DNA from 2 places in the Clostridium sp. LIBA-8841 genome. Region 2 is predicted to be linked to the other one. Evidence: riboswitches for the same ligand, from Rfam matches in the RefSeq annotation. Region 2 holds a riboswitch; the other holds the start of a gene.
The links. Region 2 has a riboswitch for cyclic di-GMP ahead of AC2A4K_RS01405 (SpaA isopeptide-forming pilin-related protein). Riboswitches for the same ligand answer to the same signal wherever they lie in the genome.

Region 1: it holds a riboswitch for cyclic di-GMP, as region 2 does, so the genes downstream of both, AC2A4K_RS05210 (NPCBM/NEW2 domain-containing protein) here and AC2A4K_RS01405 (SpaA isopeptide-forming pilin-related protein) in region 2, are expected to answer to the same signal.

The regions. Positions count from the first base shown of each region.
Region 1 is NZ_CM173488.1:1,205,547-1,218,324, forward strand. It holds gene AC2A4K_RS05185 (metallophosphoesterase family protein) at 1-759, shown strand, start outside; gene AC2A4K_RS05190 (hypothetical protein) at 1,160-1,705, shown strand; gene AC2A4K_RS05195 (YdcF family protein) at 1,835-2,455, opposite strand; gene AC2A4K_RS05200 (DUF6143 family protein) at 2,767-3,291, opposite strand; gene AC2A4K_RS05205 (endo-beta-N-acetylglucosaminidase) at 3,541-6,927, shown strand; cyclic di-GMP riboswitch class I at 7,196-7,282, shown strand; gene AC2A4K_RS05210 (NPCBM/NEW2 domain-containing protein) at 7,450-12,778, shown strand, end outside.
Region 2 is NZ_CM173488.1:316,846-329,623, reverse strand. It holds gene AC2A4K_RS01405 (SpaA isopeptide-forming pilin-related protein) at 1-4,953, opposite strand, end outside; cyclic di-GMP riboswitch class II at 5,023-5,105, opposite strand; gene AC2A4K_RS01400 (sensor histidine kinase) at 5,525-7,900, shown strand; gene AC2A4K_RS01395 (hypothetical protein) at 8,012-8,593, opposite strand; gene AC2A4K_RS01390 (hypothetical protein) at 8,838-9,398, opposite strand; gene AC2A4K_RS01385 (sulfite exporter TauE/SafE family protein) at 9,495-10,271, opposite strand; gene AC2A4K_RS01380 (heavy-metal-associated domain-containing protein) at 10,354-10,551, opposite strand; gene AC2A4K_RS01375 (heavy metal translocating P-type ATPase) at 10,624-12,778, opposite strand, start outside.

The sequences.
Region 1 (12,778 bases), 890 kb from region 2:
TATAACTATATAGTTGATTTAGATTCTAAGTTCTATAAAAAGGCAAAGGTTTTAGATATTGATTTTGATGGTGGTTCTTTAGTAGATAAATCATCTTATAATAATAGTTTGGTTAATATTGAAGGAGAGTTTGTTCAAGGAATTAATGGAGGACAAGCTTTAAAAGTAAAAAATTTAAAAGAACTAATTAATAAAGGTATTTTTAAAGAGGAAAATTTAATAGCTTCACTTGGAGAAGATGAATTTACTTTATTATTTTGGAGTAAGATTAATTATGAAGAGTGGTACCAAATAGGGGTAACTAAAAGCAATGAAAGAAAATTAAGGTTTTATATTAATGGAGAGTTGGTTCATGAAGAGGAACAAAGTCAAAATGAGATATCTTTAAACAAAACTTTTATAAGTGGAATTTTAAAATCAACTAACCTTAAAGAAGAGGCGATAAAGGAACTATTAATTGATGAGCTTAAGATTTATGAAAAAGTATTAGGAAGTGCTGAATTAGAAACAGCCTATACTCCTTTTAGAATAGAGAGGGAACCTAATAAAATAATAATTTCTTGGAAGGACTTTATAGATAAGGAAATAGAGCCTGCCTATATAGTTTTAGATGGAGAAGAATATTGTAAGATTGACTTAAATGAAAGAAGCAAAGAAATAACCGGATTAGAACCTAATAAGGAATATACAGTAGTTATTGTTGATAGAGAAAAAGATAATCATAGAAACTTTAGAAATGCATATTCCTTTACTTGTTAAAACAGAAATTTAAATTATGAAAATGGAGAAAAAACAGTTATGTATTTAATTACATAGCTGTTTTTTTATTTGATTAATATTTAATTCAGCTTATTTAAATAGAGAATTATAGCATAAAAAAGAAAAGATTTATGTTAAGAAGGCATAATATATAGGTTAAATAAATTTAACTGCGAAAAAATAATAAATACTGATAATTTAATATAAGTATAATAGAAGGTTAGGCTTACAAATTTTAATTGAGTTTTCTTACAGTTTCAGGTAAAAATCAACACTAGTTCAAAACATAGATATTTTAAAAAATTCTATATAAACGTTTTCAAGAGTGTGTTATAATGAAGATGAATAAAATGTTAATAAATTGATATATTTGTATATATTTGAATGTGGAGATGAGGAGATGAAGAGGTTAATTAAAATTTTATTGGTTATTGGATGTTTTGGATTAGGGGGATGGGCTATATCTGAGCATTACACAAATTTAACAGAAGAAAGATTTAATAATATTATAGAGAATGCAAATAAGGCTATTGATAATAAAGAGTATAAGACAGCTGAAGTATTATTGGATAAAGCCAAGATTATGGATCACAAATCAACTATAGTATGTGAAAAAATAGATGAAATGCAATTTGATAAGGAACAAAATGAACTTTATGATAGGGGTTTGGAATTAAAAAGAGCAAGAAGATATTCAGATGCCATAGATGTTTTTAGTGAAATTACTGATGAATCAGGGGATTTGAGGAGTAGGAGTAACAAAGAAATAGAAGAATGTAAGGAATATATAATAGAAAATTTTTCAGATAAAGCCAATGAAGCTATAAGAAGAGGTGATATGGAAAAAGCTAAATACATTGTAGTTAAAATAGAAAGAGTTGATGAAAATAGCCCTGAAATAAATATATTAAAGACAAAAATAGATAATTTTAAAGAAGATAAGTAAATATCAAGATTTTACTTGATATTTACTTATCTATTTTATTATTAGGTTTATTTTAAACTATTGTTGATTTTTAGATATGTATTAAGAGGTAGCTAAAAATCAACATTAATTTAAAATATAAGATTATTATTAAACAATATCTTTAGCATCTAAAAATGTCTCTTGTAAAAGTAATTTAATCATAGCGGGAAACTCTCTAATCATATATTGAACTCTAAGGACTATAGGTGTTTTTGAAGGAAGCCCTTCATTTTTAATACCCAAGTAATCTGCAATTTCCATAGCTCTAAATAGGTGGAAATCACTTGTTACTATTAATACCTCATCTTTACCAGCATTTCTTTCATCAAGAATTTTGTCACTGAATTCTAAATTTTGAAAAGTGGATTTAGATTTATCTTCCTCTATAATTCTATTAGGATTAATTCCTTTACTAACAAGAAAATCTTTCATAGCCTCAGCTTCAGGGATTAACTCATTACTTCCTTGACCACCAGAAACTATTACTTTGGTGTCAGGGTGTAGGTTAAGATACGCTAATCCTTCATCTAGTCTTTCTTGAAGAATAGGACTTGGCTTGTCTCCATCTAATCCAGCACCTAAAATTATTTCATAGTCTACGTCCTTAAGTTGGCTTATATTTTTAAAAGTTATCATTTTATATGTTAAAAAAACTTCAAAAATAATGAAGGCTGCAATAAGCAATCCTATTACAACAGCTATTCCAGTAAAAATCTTTTTTTTAATCAATCTATCACTTCCTTTGTTTTTACCTTCTAATAATGTAATATTTATCCTTAAAAATATTTTCTCATATAGAACTTACAGAGTTATGATTTAAAAGTGAAAAAAATATTACAATTTAATAAAACCAAGTTATAAAGATTAGTTAAAGGAGTGAGAAATTAGTCTAAATAAGTTTTTAAGGAACATTCATATATAATTAATTAAAATATTTTATATAAGTTTATAAAGAGAGAATTAATTATAATGAATGTTCCTTGTATAACTTAATTAAAAGCCTTATTTTAATATTTTAGAGAATGACCATCTTTTGTATATCAACAAATGGAGGTTCTCTCTTCCCACCATTCAAAGGAAACAATAGCATTTATTTCACAAGTATTCCTAATTTCTCTTAAAGAAACAACTATAGAATCCCCAGGCCCAAGGATAATTTGGCTTCCATCAATTATTAAAGTTGAAAATGGTTGAATAATCCTAGTAAATACAGGAATACCGTCAATAGGAGGAGTAATATTAGTTGAATATTGAATTACTCCTTTAGGCGTTGGTTCTGGGGTGATAGCTAGGTTTGAAGGACTTACAAGATTACTATTATTTCCTGAAGCACTTGATTTAAGATAAAATAAGCCTGAAATACTATTACGTGAACGGTTAGTTAATGTTATAGCATTTAAATAAATATTAATCCCTGAATTAGAAGGATTCTTTAGTAATCCTATTACACGTCCAGCTCTTCCAGTCAATATTGGAGTTTGACCTATAAAATAGTTTCCTCTTCTTGATTGGGATAAAGCATATGGGATTAATGTATTATTATTATCGATTCTTTTACATGGCATAATAATCACCTAAATTATAATATATTTTAAAAAGGATTTTCCACTAATATGATATGTTTAAGTTTTCATCAAGGTTACATATTTTAGTTTTGTTTAGTTAGTCTTATATTTAAAAGGAATAATTTTGAAATAAAACTTTAGATTATGTATAGCATTTATTTCTTTAAAGCATAATTTATTTTTTAAAGAATATAAATATAAAGTAGTACATTTTTACTACAACTTATGTTTTAAGGGGGAAAAGGAAGGATGAATTTTAAAGGTATAATGAGTAAACGATTACTATCTGTGCTATGTTTAGCATCAGTAACAACATCCTTATTTACTTTAGGAGCACCTAAGGAAGTTAAGGCTTCTCAAAACACTCCATATGACCAAAAGGAGTCATTAGCTCCACTTGGACAAGGGTATAGCATTGATGATTTATTAAATTGGACGCCAGAGAGTGATCCAGATGCTAAATATAATAGAGCTAGTATTGAAAGAAAAGATAGATTTATGGGTAACATAGTAAATCAAAATGCTCATCCAGAGGCTAGAATAATGAATTGTGCTTTAACTAATCCGCTAACAGATAATGCACCAGTTCAAGGAACAGAATCAATTAATGCTTATGTATTTTCATATTGGCAATATATAGATTCTTATGTTTATTGGGGAGGTTCTAGTAAGGGAATATTCTTAATTCCAACAGCAGATGTAATAGATGCTGGGCATAAGAATGGAGTTCCTGTTTTAGGTACTATAGGATTCCCATGGGGAACTGGAGCAGGACATGTTGAGCAAGTTAGAGAGTTTATTCAAAAAGATGAAAATGGAAATTTCCCAGTAGCAGATAAAATGATAGAAATGGCTAACTATTATGGATTTGATGGATACTTCTTTAACCAAGAATCTTATGGATGTAATAAAAATGATGCAGATTTAATGATAGAAATGCTTGAATATATTAGAGAAAAAGATCCTAATATAGTTATTGGATGGTATGATTCTATGGTTTCTACAGGTAATGTATCTTATCAGGATTCATTAAATGATAGAAATGCACCATTTTTCCAAAATGGAGATGTTAAGACTACTGACCAGTTTTTCTTAAATTATAACTGGAGCAAATGGAAGATTGATACTACTGTTGATACAGCTAGAGGGCTAGGAAGAAGTCCTTATGATGTTTATGCAGGATTAGATGTTCAACAAAACGCATATAATACAAACTTTAGAGTTGATCAATTATTAGATGAAAATAATAAGCTTAGAACTTCTTTGGCTATGTATTGTCCAAACTCTACATTCTCAATGGCTAAAGATGCTTATGATTTCTATAATCATGATCAAAAATTCTGGGTTGGACCAACAGGAGATCCTTCAAAGTCAGATACTAATTCTTCTTGGGTTGGTTTAGCAAACTATGTTCCAGATAGATCAGCAGTTAATGATTTACCATTTGTAACAAACTTTAATTTAGGACATGGAGAAGATTATTATATAGATGGAGAAGTTTCAAGAGATGAGGAGTGGAATTATAGAGCGCTTCAAGAATATCTTCCTACTTGGAGATGGATTGTTGAGTCTAATGGGTCAAAGCTTACTCCAGAATTTGATTTCAAAACAGCTTATAATGGAGGTTCTTCTTTAAAAATTCAAGGAGATTTAGAAGCTGAAAATCCAAATCATATTAAGCTTTATAGTACAGATTTAGCCTTAGAAAAGGACTCAACAGAATTATCAATTGTTTATAAAACAGATTCAGCTCCTAATATGAAAGTTGGATTATGTTTTGGAGAAAATTATGATTATGAAAACTTTACATTCTTTGATGTTACTGAAAATAGCAATGGGGAATGGACAGAAGTTAAAATTCCTTTAGGAGAGCATGTTGGTAAAACTATTTCTGCAATATCTTTAGGATTTGAAAGTCAAACTGATATAGAAAACTTTAATATAAATATAGGTCAATTATCTATAGAGGATACAGAAGCAAATAATAAGGGGTTAAAAACTGGTAAAGTTGTTTTAGAAGAATCAATGGTTCACCATGCTAATAGTGCAGAGGCAAGAATTTATTGGAATGGATTAGAGAATGGAAATGAAGAAGACTTAGCATTCTATGAAATATATAGAATTAAACCAGATGGATCAAAGGAACTTATGGGAGCAACTCCAAATGATGCTTATTATGTTCAAGATTTTGAAAGACATGGAGAAGAAATGAGTTTTGAAATAGAAGTAGTTCCTGTTGATGTTAATTACAATAGAGGAACAGGTCAAAGTATTACTTTTGATTGGGGAATAGCTCATGATGCTACTGAGGTTCCAGATAATACTGAACCTGTTAACTTTGCATTAAATAAACCAGTAACAGCAAGTAGAGAAAATAGTGGAGAACCTGCTATGAAAGCTGTTGACGGCACTGTAGAAAATAATAGTAAATGGTGTGCGACTAATGCTTATTCAGGATGGTTAAATGTTGATTTAGGAGAGCCAAAAACTGTTCAAAGATGGGTTGTTATGCATGGAGAAGCAGGTGGAGAGGCCAAGGATACTAATACAAATGATTTTGCCTTAGAGGTTTCATATGATGGTGGAAAAACTTATGAGCCAGTTGATACTGTAAGAGGAAATACTGATGCCATTACTGATAGAAATTTAGTAGAGCCAGTAACTTCTCAACATTTTAGGTTAAGAATAGATGATTCAGGAAATTCACCATGGGGTGCAATAAGAATATATGAATTCCAATTATTTGAGGATACTTACACAGAACAAGTTGATTATATTCCTATGAGATTTGTAAGTGCTAAGAATAATCTTGGAGCAGAGGATTATGTAACTATTACAAGAGGAAAAGAAGGACAAACAGTAAATCTTTATAAATCAATAGGAGATGAGGAGCCTTTTGCAACTAAGACTATTGATGGAAATGGAGAGGCTAAGTTCGAGGATTTAGATTTAGGTAGTGAAGAAGGAAGAGTTTATTATGCTATAGCTGAAGATGGAAAAGAAGAAAGCTTAAGAATGAGCGTTGAATATGAAAATGAAGCTTGGGATGAAACTAGTATTCCAGGAAACTATGAATTAAGACCATATGTAGCGCCAGGAACTACTGTGGAATCATCAAACTATGGGACATTAGAAATAAAAGGATTAGGTGAAGGTGATATAGTAAGTCTATATTCAAGTATGGATTCACTTCTTCCAGAAAAGACTTCAGTTAAAGTTGGCTCAGGAGAAAGTTCTGCAATATTAGATAGAATAGAAGTAAATAAGGATGGAGGCTCTTTTATATTAGAAGTTAAGAGTCCAGGTAAAAAGGCTGTTAGATATGAAGTTAAGTATAATGGTTTTGGAGAATTTGAAATGGAAGTAAAAGTTGAAGCACCAAGAAATCTAAAAGACTTAGATGTTCAACAAAAAAATGTAAAGTTAGGATGGGAAGCTCCAGAATCAACTTATGGATTAGAAGGTTATGTAATCTACAAAGATGGTAAAAAGATTGCAGAGGTTGAAAAAGATGTTACTGAGTATAATGTTGAAAAGTTAAATAGACATACAATATATAACTTTAAAGTAGCAGCTAAATATTCAAATGGAGAGCTGTCACAAAAAGAATCATTAACTTTAAGAACAGCTAGATAAAGTGAAAAATAGTTATTAAATAAAAAAACTAATGTTATTTAATATAACATTAGTTTTTTTATTTTATCTTTAGTAGTAACTTAAAAATAGGAAATTTTAAGTTTATTTTTAAAAGTATACAAGTGGATATTAAGTATTAAATAATAATGGATTTTATTTGCGATTTAATAAAAAAATGGGTTGTTTTTTAACTTAGTTATAAAAATATGAAAAAGTAAGTGAATTTTATATGAAAATTGTAAATAATATGCTATTATTTCCTTACAGAAAATTCAATAGGCAAACTTAGAGAAATCTAAGGACGCAAAGCTATAGGGACTAAAGTTTTAAATAACAATGTTAGCCAGTTGCCAAAAGGTATATATTTATTATACATTTTGTTTTATTAATATTTAATAGTTTTAAGTATGATTTGCTTATTTCTATGTAATTTTATGCATTTTTGGCTACTCATTTAGGAGTAGCCTTTTTTGATGTATTCTTTTTGGATAACCAGCTAAAAAAGTAGGGGGTAAAACACTTATGTTAAAGAAAAAAATTTCATTAATTATTGTAGCGGCAGTAATATCGAGCTTTTCTACACCAGCTATCATAACTTTGGCAGACGAAGTGCAAAAGGAAAAGGCGGTATTAACTGAAACTCAAGGAACTGGAGAAGAAAATTCAACAGATGCTACAGTCAAAAAATTTGACTTGCTAAACAATGAAAACATTGAAGGGTATAACAAAGTATTCAAAATTGAAAGAGAAAAAATTAAGTCAATAACTAATAATGGGGGACAATATGGAAGTTCATCAATTAACAAAGCTATAGACGGAGACCTTAAAACACATTGGGAAACAGGAACTCCAAATAGAACAGACTTCAAGAATGAAGTTATAATTGAGTTAACTGAACCTACGATGTTAAACAGAATAGTTTATGGTGCAAGACGTGATTCTGCCATGGGTAAAGGATTTGCTAGAAAGTTTAAATTGTATGCTTCAACAAGTGAAAGTGGAGATGATTTCACATTAGTATGTGATGGAGATTATTCAAAATCAAATAGTGATATAGTTCAAATAAAATTTAAACCTACTGAGTTTAAACGTTTAAAATTTGTTTTTGATGAGGCAAATCAAGATTGGGCAAGTGCTGTAGAATTCATGCTTTATAAGCCTGATGATGTTTTAGATAAAATGAATAGATTATTTAAAGATGATACACTAAGTCAGGTTAGTGAAGAATTTAATACAGTAGAAAAATTAGATGCTTTAGAAGAGGAAGCAAAAACACACCCTTTATATAATTCCTTTAAAGAAGACATAGAAAATGCAAAAAGAATACTTAAAAGCAGTAAAATCGAAGCTGAAGAAGCTAAAGTAGAGAAGTTTAATTTACAAGATAATGAAGAATACAATAAACTTTTTGAAATAGATAAAAGTAATATAGAGTCAATAAGTAACAATGGAGGCCAATATTCTTCTCAAAACGTAAAGAATGCAATAGATGGAGACTTAAAAACTTATTGGGAAACTGGAAGAGCAAATGGAAATAACTTTAATAATGAAGTAGAAGTTACTTTTAAAAACAATGTTAAATTAAGTAGAGTTGTGTATGGTGCAAGACCTAGTGATAATAAAGGATTTGCAGAGCAATTTGATATATATGGTTCAACTACATCTAAAGGAGACACATATCAATTAGTAGCAACAGGCTCTTATTCTAAAACTAGTGGCTTTATAGAAGCGAAATTTAAAGAAGCTGAGTTTAAGAGATTAAAGTTTGTGTTTAAAAAATCTGATCAGAATTGGGCAACTTTATCAGAACTTAAATTTTATAAGAATGATGAGTTAGCAGATAAAGTTGAAAATATATTCACTGATAAAACTTATTCAGATTTAAAACCAGAATTTAAAAATAGTGAATACATAAATAATTTAGAACAAGAAGTTCAAAATCATCCTTTAAAAGATGAATTAGCATCAAGATTAAATATAGCAAAAGACATATTAAACAATAAAATTGATTCTGAAAATACAAAGTTTGTTGCTACTCAATATGGAGATTTAGCAAGATACGGCAGTGAAGTTTTAAGCATGTCTAGTATGGGAGAAAATTTCCAAGTAACAGGACTTTATGCCTTACCAGGAGATAAATTAAAAGTTTATGTCAATGCTGAAGCAGGAAAACCAATGCCAAGATTAATCTTTTCACAAAATGAGGGAAGTTATAGTAGTTGGAGAAAAACTGTTAATTTACATACTGGAATTAATGAAATAACTGTTCCAACAGTAAATAGGGATGGAAACTATAAGAGTAATCCTAAACCAGGTGGGTCTATATACATAGAAAACCCATATACTCCAGAGGAACAGGGACAAGCACCTATTATAAGGATTGAGGGTGCTCAAAGATTTCCTTTATTTAAAAAGGGTGATAATGAAGAGGAATTTAAAAATTTCTTAGTGGAATATAAGAAAAAGCTAGATGAAGACAATGCAGCTGGAACTAATAAAGTTCTTGATATAGCTGAGGTTGACTCGGATAGAATGACGTTATCAGGAACTACAACTGGAGCCTATGATGCATATATAAATCAAGGAGTAAAACCTAGTGAGACTACAACTTTCTGGGATCAAACAATGGCGGAGCTATTTAAATACTATGGATTTGATGGAAGTAGTGAAGTTAATAATCCTAAAAATATAAAAGAGCATATGAGATTAGCTCAACCTTTTGGAGCAATGTATGCTTCTGGAGATCATGTTGGAGTTCAAAAAAGTGCTATGAGTGCTATGTTAAATCCAAATTCTATAAAAGGTGGTTATTGGGGATTTATACACGAAATAGGACATAGAATGGATACTAATGGACGCACTTGGGGAGAGGTTACTAATAATATGCTTCCTATGCATATGGGTGTACAGTTTAACAACATAGATAATAGAATACCTTATGAATCAGAGATTTATCCAAATGTTGCACCAAATGAAAGAGATGAAGAATTTGTGCATGGTCATTACTTTGAGAGCTTAGGATTATTCTGGCAATTACAAATGTATGATGAGAATTATTGGCCAAATTTAAATAAGCTTTATAGAGAAAGAAAACCATCTCCAAAGAATGAACAAGAAAAGAGAGATATATTCGTTGAATATTCATCTGATGCATTAAACTTAGATTTATCAGAATATTTCAGACGTCATGGTTTTGTGGCTAGTAAAGAAACTTTAGATAAGTTAGCTAAGTATAATAAGCCTTCTAAAAAAATATGGTATTTAAATAATAGTTCTATAAATTATAAAGGACCTTCAATTGATGAAAGTGCTAAACCAGTTATGAATTCTGAAATAGAAGAAAATAATTTTAGACAACCAGAAATAAAGTTCTCTTCAGATATACCTAATGATGAATTATTAGGATACGAAATAACAAGAAATGATGAAGTTATTGGATTTACTACTAAAACTTCATTTACAGATAAAACAGCAAAAGCTAATACTAAATATGAATATAAAGTGAGAGCTTACGGAAAGGATTTATCTACTTCAAGTGAGAGTGAGCCAGTTAATTACGAAATACAAAGAGCTTATGTAGGCTTTGATAAGAGTAATTGGGAAGCTAAAACTAATTATCTAACAGTAAGTGGAATGGAAGTACCTAAAGCAATTGATGAAAAGTATTCAAAGTATGGTGTTTTTCAAACAAGAAGGGTAACTGATGATGAAATAAAAAAAGGAATAACTAATCCTATGGAAAGTCCATATTTATTAATAGATATGAAAGAAAATAAAGACTTTGATGGATTTGAATATTACAATGCAACAAGTGATAGTAACGGAAAAGGAATGGTTAAAACTTATAATCTTTATATAAGTAATGATGGCAAAAACTTTACTAAAATAGTAGATAATGAGGATATACCACAGGCTTCAGAAAGAGGAAGAAAAGAAGTTTTATTGGATAAAACTTATAATGCTAGATTCATAAAGTTTGAATGTGTACAAAGTGCTCAAAAAGATGGAATAATGACAGTTTCAGAGTTTTCACCTATTAATAAGGAAAAGGATATAGAGGTATCAAACATTGAAATAGTTAGTGAAAATAATAAAAAAGAGATTAATGGACTTGATGAGAGTATAAAATTAACTGCAAAAACAAAACCAATAGGTGCCACTCTAAAAGAAGTAGAATGGAAGGCAGTTGATTCTAAAACTGGTGAAGAAAGCAAAGCTGTTAAGTTAGATGTATCGGGTGAAAATGTTATTGTAACACCAAATTCAACAGGAAAAGTAGAAACTGTTAAGGTAGTAGCTACTTCAAAGTACAACAAAGAGGTAATGAATGAAATAACTATAACTTCAAATGCTTCACAGCTTGCTGAAGAAGGAACTTATAAAGATATAGAAAAGAATAATTGGACAGCTGAAACTAGTGCACCTACTGATTGGAGATATGCACCTAATAAGGCCGTAGATGGAAAAACAGGAGAGTATGATATATTCCAATCTGCTAGTCAAGAAGGAACTAAATATTTAACAATAGATATGAAGAATGAGTTTAGCTTTAATGGATTTGCTTATCATAATAAAGCTAATGGAAACTCAACAGAGGGACAAGTTAAGAGATATAATTTATATATAAGTGATGATGGAGAAAACTTTACAAAAATAGTTGATAATGGTGTAGTTCCAAGAGCAGACGTTAAAGAGCGTAAAAATATATTACTAGATAAAACTTATACTGCAAGGTATATAAGATTTGAGTGTTTAGAAACTCAGTTTGGTGACAATAAGATGGCCGTTTTAGAGTTTAGTCCATTTACAACTGAGAAGAACATACCTGTGAATAAAATGGAGGTTACATCTAAAAATGGAACACAAGAGATATATGAAATAAACACAATTGGAGAAGGTATTGACTTAGATGCGAAAATTTATCCTGAAAATGCTACTGATAAAGATGTTATGTGGAAAGTTGTTGATGCAAAAACTAATGAACCTGTAGACGAGTATGTAACAATAGATGAAAATGGTGTCTTAAAAGGAACAGGAGTGGCATATGATGGTGAAATTAAAATAATAGCTACTTCAAAGGCTGACAATAAAATAGAAGCTGAAGCTAAAGGGCTTGTTGTAAACAACACAGATTTAAATACAATTTCAACAATGAGCAAGTTTAATCTATTAAACAATGAAAGCTTACCTAAATATGATAAAAAATATAAAGAAAATATAGTGGCTATCAGTAACAATGGAAGACAGTATGGTTCAAGCTCTATAGATAAAGCAATAGATGGAAATAGAAATACTCATTGGGAAACAGATACTCCAAATAGTGATAACTTTACTAATGAAGTTATATTAACTATGGAAAATGGTAATGATGTTGTAGATAGATTAGTATATGCTACTAGACAGGATGGAGCAAGAGGAAAGGGATTCCCACTTGAGTATGAATTATATGCTTCAAATACTGAGCCAGGAAATACTTTTAGAAAAGTAGCTGAAGGTTCTTATAGTGGAAACACTGGAGATTTTGTTGAAATAAAATTCACTCCAACTAAAGCAAAGAGATTTAAATTTGTATTTAAAAATGCTAAAGATGGCTGGGCAAGTGCATCAGAATTCTGCATGTATAAAGAAGATAAGTTAAGAGCTACATTAGATGATTTGTTTGTTGATTCATCTAAAAATGAATTAAAAGAACAATATAAAGATATAAGCAAAATAAACGAACTAGAAAATCAGCTTGAGAACTATGAATTAAAAGATTACTACAAAGAAGACGTTGAAAAGGCTAAGGATTTAATTTCTAAGAAACCTGAAATAAAGGTTGAAGATAGCACAATAATTCATATTAAAGATA
Region 2 (12,778 bases):
TGAATCTAATACATATCCTTCTGGAGCCTTTACTTCTTCGTAAGTATAACTTCCGTATGGTAAGTTATTAAACTCTACTATACCCTCTTTATTTGTTGTTCCTGTTTGAACTACTTTTCCATCAGAGTTCTTAACAACAAACTCTGCTCCCTCTAGTGGATTGTTATTTTGTGAATCAACCTTTGTTATCTTAACTCCACCGTGTATCATGTTGTTCTTAGCTGTGAATTCTAATACTTTGTTATTTTCACTTATATCAAATTTCATTGCTGTTGAATCTAATACATATCCTTCTGGTGCTTTTGTTTCTTCGTAAGTATAATTTCCATATGGTAAGTTATTGAACTCTACTATACCATCTTTATTTGTTGTTCCTGTTTGAACTACTTTTCCATCTGAGCTCTTAACAACGAACTCCGCTCCTTCTAATGGATTGTTATTTTGTGAGTCGATCTTAGTTATCTTAACTCCGCCTTGTATCATGTCGTTCTTAGCTATAAACTCTAGAGTCTTACCATGCTCTTCTACATTAAATTGTACTGGCTCTGAATTAAGTACATATCCCTTTGGTGCTTCAACTTCTTGGAATGTATATTGTCCATATCCTAATCCTAAAACTGTCGCAACACCTTGTTCATCAGTAACTACAGTTTGTACTACTTTGCCATTTGAATCTTTTATTTCAAACTTAGCTCCTGGTAAAGTGTTTCCTGTCTCTGAATCTACTTTTGTTATTTGTAAGTTTCCTTCTATTGGGTCATTTTTAGCTGAGAATTCTAATACTTTGTTATTTTCACTTATATCAAATTTCACTGATGTTGAATCTAACACATGTCCTTCTGGAGCTTTTACTTCTTCGTAAGTATAAATTCCGTATTGTAAATTATTAAACTCTACTATACCATCTTTATTTGTTGTCCCAGTTTGAACTACTTCTCCATCTGAGTTTTTAACAACAAACTCTGCTCCCTCTAGTGGATTATTATTTTGTGAGTCAATCTTTGTTATCTTAATTCCACCACTTATTTTTTTGTTTGTTACTTGTATATTTATTGGAGTACTATAACCTGACTTAACCGTAAACTCTTTTTCAATATTAGAGTTTACATATCCTGTTGGAGCCTCTATTTCTATTAATTTATATGTTCCTGGTGGTAATTTTAATGAAGCCACTCCATTTTCATTTGTGACTAAAATACCTTCAACATTGTTATTTAAAATATTTACTATTTTAAATTTAGCTCCACTTAACTTTATATTAATATTAGCTAAATCAATCTTTGTTATATTAACTTCACATTGATCTTTTTTATTATAGAAAGTTAAATCTATTTGGGTAGTCTGTCCTAGTTTAATTTCAAATTCTTGTTCTTCCCCAGAAAGTAAATATCCTGTTGGTGCTTTTATCTCAACTGCTTTATATTTTCCTGGTGCAAGATCAAGCCATGCTCTTCCACTATCATCTGTAGTAACCGTATCAACTATCTTATTGTTACTTAAATCAACTATATTGAAAGTTGCTCCTTTTAGTAACTTAAGCTTATCATCTAAGTCAGACTTTTTTATAGCAACATGAGTTTTAATTATATTATTCTTAGCTGTAAATTCTAATACTTTATTATTTTCATTTATATCAAATTTCACAGCTGTTGAATCTAACACATATCCTTCTGGTGCTTTTGTTTCCTCGTAAGTATAACTTCCATATGGTAGGTTATTAAACTCTACTATACCATCCTTATTTGTTGTCCCAGTTTGAACTACTTCTCCATCTGAGTTTTTAACAACAAACTCTGCTCCTTCTAATAGATTGTTATTTTGTGAATCAATCTTTGTTATCTTAATTCCACCTTGTACTATTTTGTTATTAGCTGTGAATTCTAATACCTTGTTATTTTCATTTATATTAAACTTTACTGCTGTTGAATCTAATACGTATCCTTCTGGCGCTTTTGTTTCTTCATAAGTATAACTTCCATATGGTAATTTATTAAATTCTACTATACCATCTTTATTTGTTGTTCCTGTTTGAACCACTTTTCCATCTGAGTCCTTAACAGTAAACTCTGCGCCCTCTAGTAGTTTATTATTTTGTGAGTCAACCTTTGTTATCTTAACTCCACCTTTTATAATGTTATTCTTAGCTGTAAACTCTAAAGTTTTTCCATGCTCTGTTACATTAAATTGCACTGGATTTGAATTAAGTATATATCCCTTTGGAGCCTCAATTTCTTGGAACGTATATTGTCCATATCCTAATCCTGAAATTGTCGCAACCCCTTGCTCATCAGTAACTACAGTTTGTACTACTTTGCCATTCGAATCTTTTATTTCAAACTTAGCTCCTGGTAAAGTATTTCCTGTCTCTGAATCTACTTTTGTTATTTGTAAGTTTCCTTGTATCGGATCATTTTTAGCCATAAACTCTAATATTTTATTATTTTCATTTATATCAAATTTCACCGATGTTGAATCTAACACATATCCTTCTGGTGCTTTAAGTTCTTCGTAAGTATAACTTCCATATGGTAAGTTATTAAACTCTACTATTCCATCTTTATTAGTTGACTCAGTTTGAACTACTTTTCCATCTGAGTTCTTAACAATAAACTCTGCTCCCTCTAATAGATTATTATTTTGAGAATCAACTTTTGTTATTTTAACTCCACCGTGTATCATATTATTCTTAGCAGTAAATTCTAATATTTTATTATTCTCAACTATATCAAACTTCACTGGTGTTGAATCTAATATATATCCTTCTGGAGCTTTTGTTTCTTTATAAGTGTAGCTTCCATATGGTAAATCATTAAACTCTACTATACCATCTTTATTTGTTGTTCCTGTTGAAACTACTTTTTCCTCTGAATTCTTAACAGTAAATTCTGCTCCTTCTAGTGGATTGTTGTTTTGTGAATCAACCTTTGTTATTTTAATTCCACCTTTAATCATAGAGTTATTTATATTACCTAAATCTAAAATAGTTCCTATATCAGTATCTAAAACTTCAAATTTTATTTCATTTGGATTTAAGTTATATCCCTTTGGAGCAACAATCTCTTTTAAATAATATGTACCAACATCATCAATATCATGAGTAATTTTCCCCTCTGAATCACTTGTTAAAATAATAGGACTTCCATCTTCATTAGTTAATTCCTTTTTATTGCTATCTAAAAGTTTAAATTTAGCACCTTCTAATGCTTTTCCAGTATTCTCATCTATTTTTTTAGCTTCAAAAGCAAATCCTTTTTTAGTTTCTACTTCATTACTAGGAGTTCCATTTATAGTTGCCACATTTTTCACTGTATTTCCATCAGGAACATTACTAAAGTCTGCTTTTATGTTTACTTTAAGATTTTCTCCGTACTCTACATCTTTTATATCATTAGTAACAGTTACTTTGTTATTTTCTATCTTATAACTAAAATGTTCTGGTGCCTCTACTCCTATAATTTTAACCCTTGGATCTAAACTATCTACTACATTTAAATATCCCTTATCAAAGAAACCATAACAATCAAAGTTAATAGTATAGTTAACTATGTTGTTATCTCCCTTTTTAATGGTTTCTTTATCTACTGTCTTTTGTGCATTTATTGCACCTGCATTTGTTTTATATTGAACAGTCTTGTCTATTGAAGCTGATGTATTATTGTAAGTTAATTTAGCACTATTATCATAAGTTTTATTAGGCTCAACAACCTTTAATGTATAATACAAATAATAATACTTATCTGTATTCCCAAAATTTATTGTCATAGTATTGTCTTTTACTGATACTAATCCCTCTTGGTTTAACCATTTAAAAGTTCCATCAGCAGACTTTTCACCTACAGATATACTACCGTCAACTAGTGTCATACCTTCTGGAAATTTATCTATAAACACTGCATTATTAAGTTGTTTGTTATTAGGGTTAATATCTAAAGCATATCTAACTTCTCTACCCATGCTAGTATACTCTATATCTGTTTGTGTAGTAGGATCAAGACTACGTTTTGTTAACATTGTTGAATCTTCTTTTGGTTTAACTATTGTACTACTTTCTAAAGAACCAACTGTTACTGTATTCTTGTAAGAAGGCATATCTTTAGTTATTTGCGTAGAATACTCAACTCTATATGCTGAATATGTATTTCCAAAATCTATTACAAGCGAATTTTGATAAGCCCATATTTTACCTTGAAATTTGCTTGTTACCTCTCTTTCAGCTTGGCCATATGGTGTTTCATATATTTTTACTGAATCAGTTTTCAATACCATTCCATCAGGCATATTATCTCTTAATACAGCATTATTCATTACTTTATATTTCCCATTAAAATAAATACTATAGTTTACTATTTTATTGACTACTGGCTTATTTATATTATTAACTAAAATACCATTCTCATAACCATCATAGCCACTAGCATTAGTTACACGCTTTAATAAATCCTCTTGCCCAGCTGGATCCGGTTTTGATGGATTATCTCCTGGAGTAACTTCTACATCTACATACTTAGTAGTTCCATTAAATTCAACTGTAACTCTTTCATTTGTAGGTTTTTCTATATTTTTAGGAGTTGCAAGAATATCTAAATAACCACCTATACCAGTACTTGACCCTTCACTAAATGTTAATATAACCTGAGTTTGTCCATTTACTTTTTTTGTTTCTACACTTGAAAAATGCTCTGGTGGATATTCAGGTATTATATTGGTAAAACACTCTGGCAAAGTAAATATAATTTTGTCACCAGGGTTAATTTTCCCTCCATTAACCACCTTATACTCTAACTTGAATTCCACCTGTTCTCCATCCTTTACAGTGCTTTTGTTGGATGTAATATTCATATCTACCCCTGGCGTGGCAGCTAATGCAGCCATGGCAGGAGATAAAATATTCATAAACATTGTTATGAACACAGTCATAGCCGTTATAAATATTTTCCTTTTCCTTTCTCTCACCCTAAATCGACTCCTTTGTAATTTTTTTAGATTAAAATAAAAAAACCGACTAACTTTATAAAAAAATTTATAAAGAATAGTCGGTTGCATCACTAACTCAATATATCCCAGATGCCCAAATACAGGATATATGTCATCATTACTATCTATACGTTAATTCAGTTATTTTTAATTCCCTTTAACTTTTAGAACTTATTAAAATTAAGTTTCAAATTAAAACTTATCTATAAACCTATTGTATAATATATCATGCATTTTGTTTTGTCAATTTAAATTTTAACATTTATTTTAAATTATTAATTTTCAACAGTAACAAATAATAGGTATTATATAGTATAACCTATCAATTTCTATGCTATTAATAAAAAAAGATTTTTTATTAATTTTAATGTTTTATTTCATAAAATTATCAATAATTTCAAATAAAAAAAGAGTGCTCCAGAAAAAAAATTGTATTGGTTAAATATAATACTTTTTTAACTTAGTGTAAAAATTTGTATCTAGGTATGATAAAATCTAAAATATACGATAAAATATAAGTTCGAAACTCTTATATTAAGGAGAGCAAAACATGGATAACAAAATATTTTTTCATATTTTTAATGATGATAAAAACAAGTTTGAAACAAGAAAAACAATAAAATTTTCTATTCTTATAGTTTTTTCTATGTTCTTTATATTTTTACTTGATTTAATATATAAAATTTTTAATGAACCTATTACTACAGTAACTCCTACTGCTACTATGCCAACTTTTTCTTTGCATTTAACTCTAATTTTAGGTGCTATGGCTTACATAAGTTCACTTATATATTATTCAAGTACGAAAAAAGATGATTTTTTTATAATTTCTCTAATATATATGAATTTATCTGTAGAACTTTTAATTACTAAAGGACACAATTTAATAATATTTGATAAATTCATCTTTATACATTCATTGTTTAGAATTTTTATATTATTTTATGTTGCTTTTAATAAACATGGTATTCCAAAGATTATTACCAAACATAAAATTATTACTTCTATCTCTGTGTTTATATTTTCAACTATAATACCAATGGTTAACTATAAAATTTTTTCTAACAATCCATTTATCAAAGATGTATATTTCTATATTATTTTCATGACAATAATAGTTATTTTATATTTTATAGCATGTATATTTATATCAATAAAAAGCTTAAAAGATGGTGAATTGATTTACTCATTTATAGTTGCTAGTATGCTTTTGATTTCTCTTAGAGGCATATATTGGATCTGTGAGGTTGTATTTCCAAATATAGCTTCATCAAAGTCAAATAATATAGTTCTTCTATTGACTATTTTATCTTTCTTATTAGCTATAAGTGGAGTATTTAATGAAATAACCACAAAAAATAGGAGAAGTTCTTTACTTCAAAAAGAACTACAAGTTTTTTATCACCTTGTAGAGTTTAATACTAGTAGTTCAATAATTTTGTATGATGATACAAAAAAAGTTATATACACTAATAAAGCATTACGTGAGCGATATTGTAAATCAACTAACTTAAAATCTCAACTTAAAGAAATAGAAAGACTATTTGATGATGCTGTATTTGTAGGAAATGATAATGAAAAAACAGCTATTGATTCTCTTTTTAATAAAGGTGATTGGGAAGGCAAACTTATTTTAAAAAACAACAAAATAGTAAGTCTTTATATACAAATACTTAATGTTGAAAATAAAAATTACTATGCCATTAACCTAAAAGATATAACTGACGAATATACATTAACTCAAGATATTCAGAGAAATGAACAGTTATTAAGCTGCATAAACAATAATATTCAAGACTTAATAATAAGCATAGATAATAATGGAATAATTACATATGTCAATGACTCAGTTTTAAATACATTAAACTATACATATGAAGAGATTTCTGGAGTTTCAATTAGAAATCTTTTAGGCAAAAATGATGAAATACTAAATCAATTAAAATTAGGAGAAGACGATAGTATTAAATGTAAACTTGTAGGTAAACATTCCTTTGTTTACGTTGAATCTACAATTCGTAATTTAATTGATAATGACGGTGTTCCTTATGGAAAAGTTATTGTAGCAAAAAACTTAACTTCTAAAAGAAGACTTGAAAACTTAGCTGTTAAATTTAAAGAAGCAAAAGCTTATGAGCAGGTAAAAAATGAGTTTTTCGCGAATATATCTCATGAACTTAGAACTCCACTTAATATCATCTATTCTACAGTACAATTATTAAACTCAAAGCACGAAAAAGAACCTGATGGCTTTAATAATTTCTATGAAAAATATAAGAGAGGATTAAAGATGAACTGCTATAGAATGCTTAGATTAATAAATAATCTTATTGACGTTAGCAAAATTGAAGTTGGCTTTTTAAAAGCTGACTTTACTAACAGAGATATTGTTTTATTAGTTGAAAATATAGTTTCATCAGTTATTCCTCATGCAGATAATAAAAATATAAACATAACTTTCGATACTAATGTTGAAGAAAATATAATTAAATGTGATTCTGTAAAAATAGAAAGATTGATTCTTAATCTACTTTCAAACTCAATAAAATTCACTTCTAGTAATGGTGAAATATTCGTGGATTTAAATGTATCAGAAGATTGGGTTAAAATAAGTGTTAAAGATAATGGAATGGGAATTCCAAAGGAAATGCAAGCATCTATATTTGATCGGTTTGTTCAAGCAGATAAATCTTTAAAACGAAGAAATGAAGGTAGTGGAATAGGTCTTAGTATTGTAAAATCAATTTCTGAACTCCATGATGGTAAGATTGAACTTATCAGTGACGGAGTATCTGGAACAGAGATTATAGTATGGCTTCCAAATAAAAAATTAGATTATACTGAAGAAAGCAATAATCTAATTGATTATATAACAGATGATAAAAATATCGAATTAGAACTTTCTGATATTTATGAAGTACATTAAGGAAAGTATATGAAAATACCTCAAAAAACTTATAAATAGATTTCGAGAATTACTAGATATTCTCTTCATGCTATTTATAAGTTTTATTATTGAGTTATGATACAAACTCTTTTATGCATTACAACTCTCTTTTATTTTAATTGAACTTACCTCATCTCTAGTTAAGGTTTTTAGGTTATTATAATTAATAAGATAAAAATAATTGTACAGTTTTCTAAGTTTATTTAAATATTCATAACTTCTTTCTGGAATATCAAAACTAATCTTTGTTTCTTCTTTTTCCGCTGCATATTCTACTTTAAAATCTTCTACTTGAGGAAATTTTAAAAGTCCTTTAAAAGTTATTTGTCCCCTAACAAATTGATGACCTGAACAAGAGTATAAAGTTTTTATATTCGGCTGAGTATTTAGGAATATTATTAAGTCTTTTAATTCTACATCTATAGCTAATCTACTATCAAATCCACATTTTTTTGTTTCTTCTTCACTTAAAAGAATTGATCCCCTTCTCAACTCTCTCATGTAATAGTTGTATGCTTGTATTAAATCAAAATCTTCTTCAGAAACTTCTGAAATTCTACCTCTAATAAATTCAGGCAAATTACCACGTTCTCTTTCTAGCTTTAGTTCAGTTATAATCTTAAGTGCTTTAAAGATTTCTTCGTTAGAATAATTTTCTAATAATTTCTCCATTTTAACTTCCCCCAATTCAATAACATAACTATATCTATGTAGATTTTTAATTACTTTTGTAAATATTTACCATATAATTAGTATATATGTTTTCCTTATAAAAAGAAAATCGCATTTTAGCCCATTTATTCAAATTAGAAAGATTTAAATCTTATTTTCTTTAATTTTGAATTTAATTGTAAATATTTTACAATTAAAACAAACAAAAAAGTTGCTAATCCTACTAGACTAGCAACTCCTTTATTTATTTAATCTTTTTATATATTATTGGATTAACACATCCAAATGTAACTTTTCCATTTTTCTCGAAAATTTCACTCACATAAAGAGTTCCATCTTCAGTTCTTTCTTTTAATTTAAATGTTGTTTCAGGTGTGAAATGACTTATGCTTTCACCTTCAAAACCATTATCTTTAAATGTATATGTCATAGGAGTAAATTTCTCTGAAATCTGTAGTTCATTATAATCCATCACTAAAGACTCATTATCATTTCTAAAATCTTCTTTAGATATTCCTTTTGGTAAATCATAAGAAGTTAAAACAACATTTCCCTCTTTATCCTCTGTAAATAAAAATAAGTGTGGCAATATATTTTTAAAATTACCTTGCTCATAATAGCTTTCTTCAATAACAAAGAAACCATGGAATCCCTTTGGAAGATTCTTTATTTTACCGTTACAAATTCCTGTTATATGCTTTGCCTTAGGATGAGTAACCTTTCCCTCTTCTAATTCTTTGTTTATTTGCTCAGCATTATTAAATTCACCACATAAATAACTTAAAAATAATTCTAAATTTTTCATAAGAACTCCTTCTTTCAGATTTATATTTTATCTTATTTATCTATTTAATTATTAAAACAAATAAATATATATATTACATTAATTATTAAGTGAAAGCTACATTACATGACCAAAACGTTTTATTAATATTAAAATTATTCCAAAGAATATTAAGAAAACCCCTGATACTTTATTTAATTTAGCATCATTAACCTTATTAGCAAATTTAGCTGCTAATCTTGAAGATATCAGAGCAAATATTCCACAAATAATAAGTCCTGATACATCAGTTCCTCCATGAACTATATGTGTGACAGCTCCTGTCAATGCAGTAAATGCCATTATAAAGACGCTTGTACCAACTGCTGTTTTTAAATCATAACCCAAAATACTTGTTAGAACAAGAAGTAACATTACTCCTCCACCTGCTCCTATGGCTCCACATATTATACCTACAAGGCCTCCCCATAGTATTGATAAAACTATTTGCTTCTTCTTACTTCTATGCTCAATCTTTGAATCATCCTTAGCCTTAATAGGTTTAAATATCAATTTTAATCCTAATAAAATTGTTGCATATACTGATATACCTCCTAAAATATCATTAGGTATATACTTACCAAAATAGCTGGCAATATAGGTGAATAACATTGTTGATGCCATCATTATTATACCATTTTTTATATCTATATTTTTATTTTTATAATAAGTATAAGCAGAAACACTAGCTGATATAACATCAGCGGCTAAAGCAATTCCTATAGCTTTATAAGCGTTAACACCTAAAATTACTACTAAAATAGGAGTTACTATAGATGCTGCTGATAGCCCAACGAGTCCGATACCTATACCTGCCAATATCCCTGCAATTATAAATACTATTATATTGACCATTAATACCCTCTCCTCTTCACAAAAACTATGGGAATTATATAAAACTTAACTTAATTAGAGTCTTATATAATCCCCACTACAATTATTTTATAGATGTTACATCGTATCCCATATCTTCTATTGCATCTTTTATCTCTTGGTCAGAAGCATCACCTTCAACAGTCGCTTTACCTACCTCTACATCAATTTTAGTTAACCCTTTTACATCTTCAAGTGCTGATTTAACGTGATTAACACAGTTTTGACATGACATTCCTTCAATTGTTATTATTTTACTCATTACCGTCACACTCCTAAAAATATATATTTTTATCACACTATAAATAATTAATAGTGTGATAATATTTCTAAGTTAATTATATTTAGGTTTAAAAGTTTTTAATCTTAGGGCATTTAATAATACTGATACAGAACTAAAGCTCATTGCTAATGCTGCAAGCATTGGGTTTAGTAGTGGACCACCAAATAAATGTAATCCTCCCATTGCTATTGGAATACCAATACCATTATAAATTAAAGCCCAGAATAAATTTTCTTTAATATTAATCATTGTTTTTTTACTTAATTGAATAGCTCCAACAACATCTAATATATCACTTCTCATAAGTACTATATCTGCTGATTCCATAGCTATATCAGTACCTGATCCTATTGCCATTCCTATATCAGCACAAGCAAGAGCTGGAGCATCATTTATTCCATCTCCGACCATTAATACTTTTTTACCTTCATTTTGAAGTTCTTTTACTTTTTCAGCTTTCTGATGTGGTAATACATCTGCCACAATTCTATCTATTCCAATATCTTTTGCTATAGCCTTTGCTGTTTTTTCATTATCACCAGTAACCATAACAACTTCTATTTCCATTTTATGAAGCTCTTTAATAGCCTTCTTGCTTGTTGGTTTTACAGTGTCTGCAACAGCTACTATTCCCTCTAAAATTCCATCTATAACTATAAACATTGGTGTTTTACCTTGTTCTGCTAATGATTGTGCTTTTTCTACTAAATTTCCAAATGCTATTTTCTTATCTTCTAAAAGAGCTTTATTTCCTAATAAAATATCTTTTTCTCCTACTTTAACTTCAATTCCTTTACCAGGAATAGCTAAGAAATCTTTAACTTCGAAAAGTTCTAACCATTTTTCTTCTGCAGCTTTTACTATTGCCTCACCTAAAGGATGTTCAGAGGCTTTTTCAGCTGACGCAGCTAAAGCCAAAATTTCATCCTTTGAATAATGATTAGATAAAACATCTGTAACTATAGGTTTTCCCTCTGTTAAAGTCCCTGTCTTATCAAAAATTACTGTATTTATACTAGCAGTGCCTTCTAACGCTTCACCACTTTTTATTAATACTCCATTTTCTGCACCTTTTCCAGTACCAACCATAATAGCAGTTGGAGTTGCTAGTCCTAATGCACAAGGACAAGCTATTACTAATACAGAAATAAATATTGTTAATGAAAATTCTAATCCTTCTCCACCTAAAAAGTGCCATGATAAAGCTGATAAAATTGCTAAAACTATTACTACTGGAACAAAGTATCCTGCTATTACATCGGCAGTTCTCGCAATAGGCGCCTTTGATCCTTGAGCATCTTTAACAAGTTTAACTATTTGAGAAATTACTGTGTCTTTTCCAACTTTAGTAGCTTTATAAATTATTCTACCGTTCTTATTTATACTAGCTCCATATACTGTATCCCCTGCTTTTTTCTCAACTGGAATACTTTCACCAGTTAACATACTTTCATCAACTGAGGTATATCCTTCTACAACCTCTCCATCAACCGGAAGTTTTTCACCTGGTTTTACAACTATTAAATCTCCAACCCTAACATCATCTATAGATACAACTTTTTCTTCTCCATTAACTATTATTGTTGCAGTTTTAGGAGCTAAACCCATAAGTTTTTTTATTGCATCTGATGTTTTTCCTTTAGTTATAGCCTCCAAGTATTTCCCAAGCATAACCAAAGTTATTATTGTAGCTGCTGACTCAAAATATAATTCATGGACATAATGAACTTGTCCTATTTCTATCTTATAAATAGCAAATATTCCATATAAATAAGCCGCACTAGCTCCAATGGCTATTAATGTATCCATATTAGGACTTCCTATAAAAAGACTTCTAAATCCAACAATAAAGAATTGCTTTCCACAAATAAATACTGCTGTTGTTAAAACTAATAAAATAAGAGCATAGCTCATTGGGCTAATATTAGGATCCATCCATGAAGGTAACTTCATTCCCATCATACTTCCCATTGCAATTATAAATACTGGTATTGTAAAGATAGCTGACCATATTAATTTACGCTTCATAGAACTTAATTCAGTATTTTTTGCATTTTCATGTTCGTCATTAACATTTGTTTCTGGATCTACAAGTTTATATCCTAACTTTTCAACCTTTGCTTTAATTTCTCTTGTTCCAACCTTGTCGGAATCATAATTAAAAGTAACTGTTTCGGCTGCAAAATTTACACTTACATTCTCTACA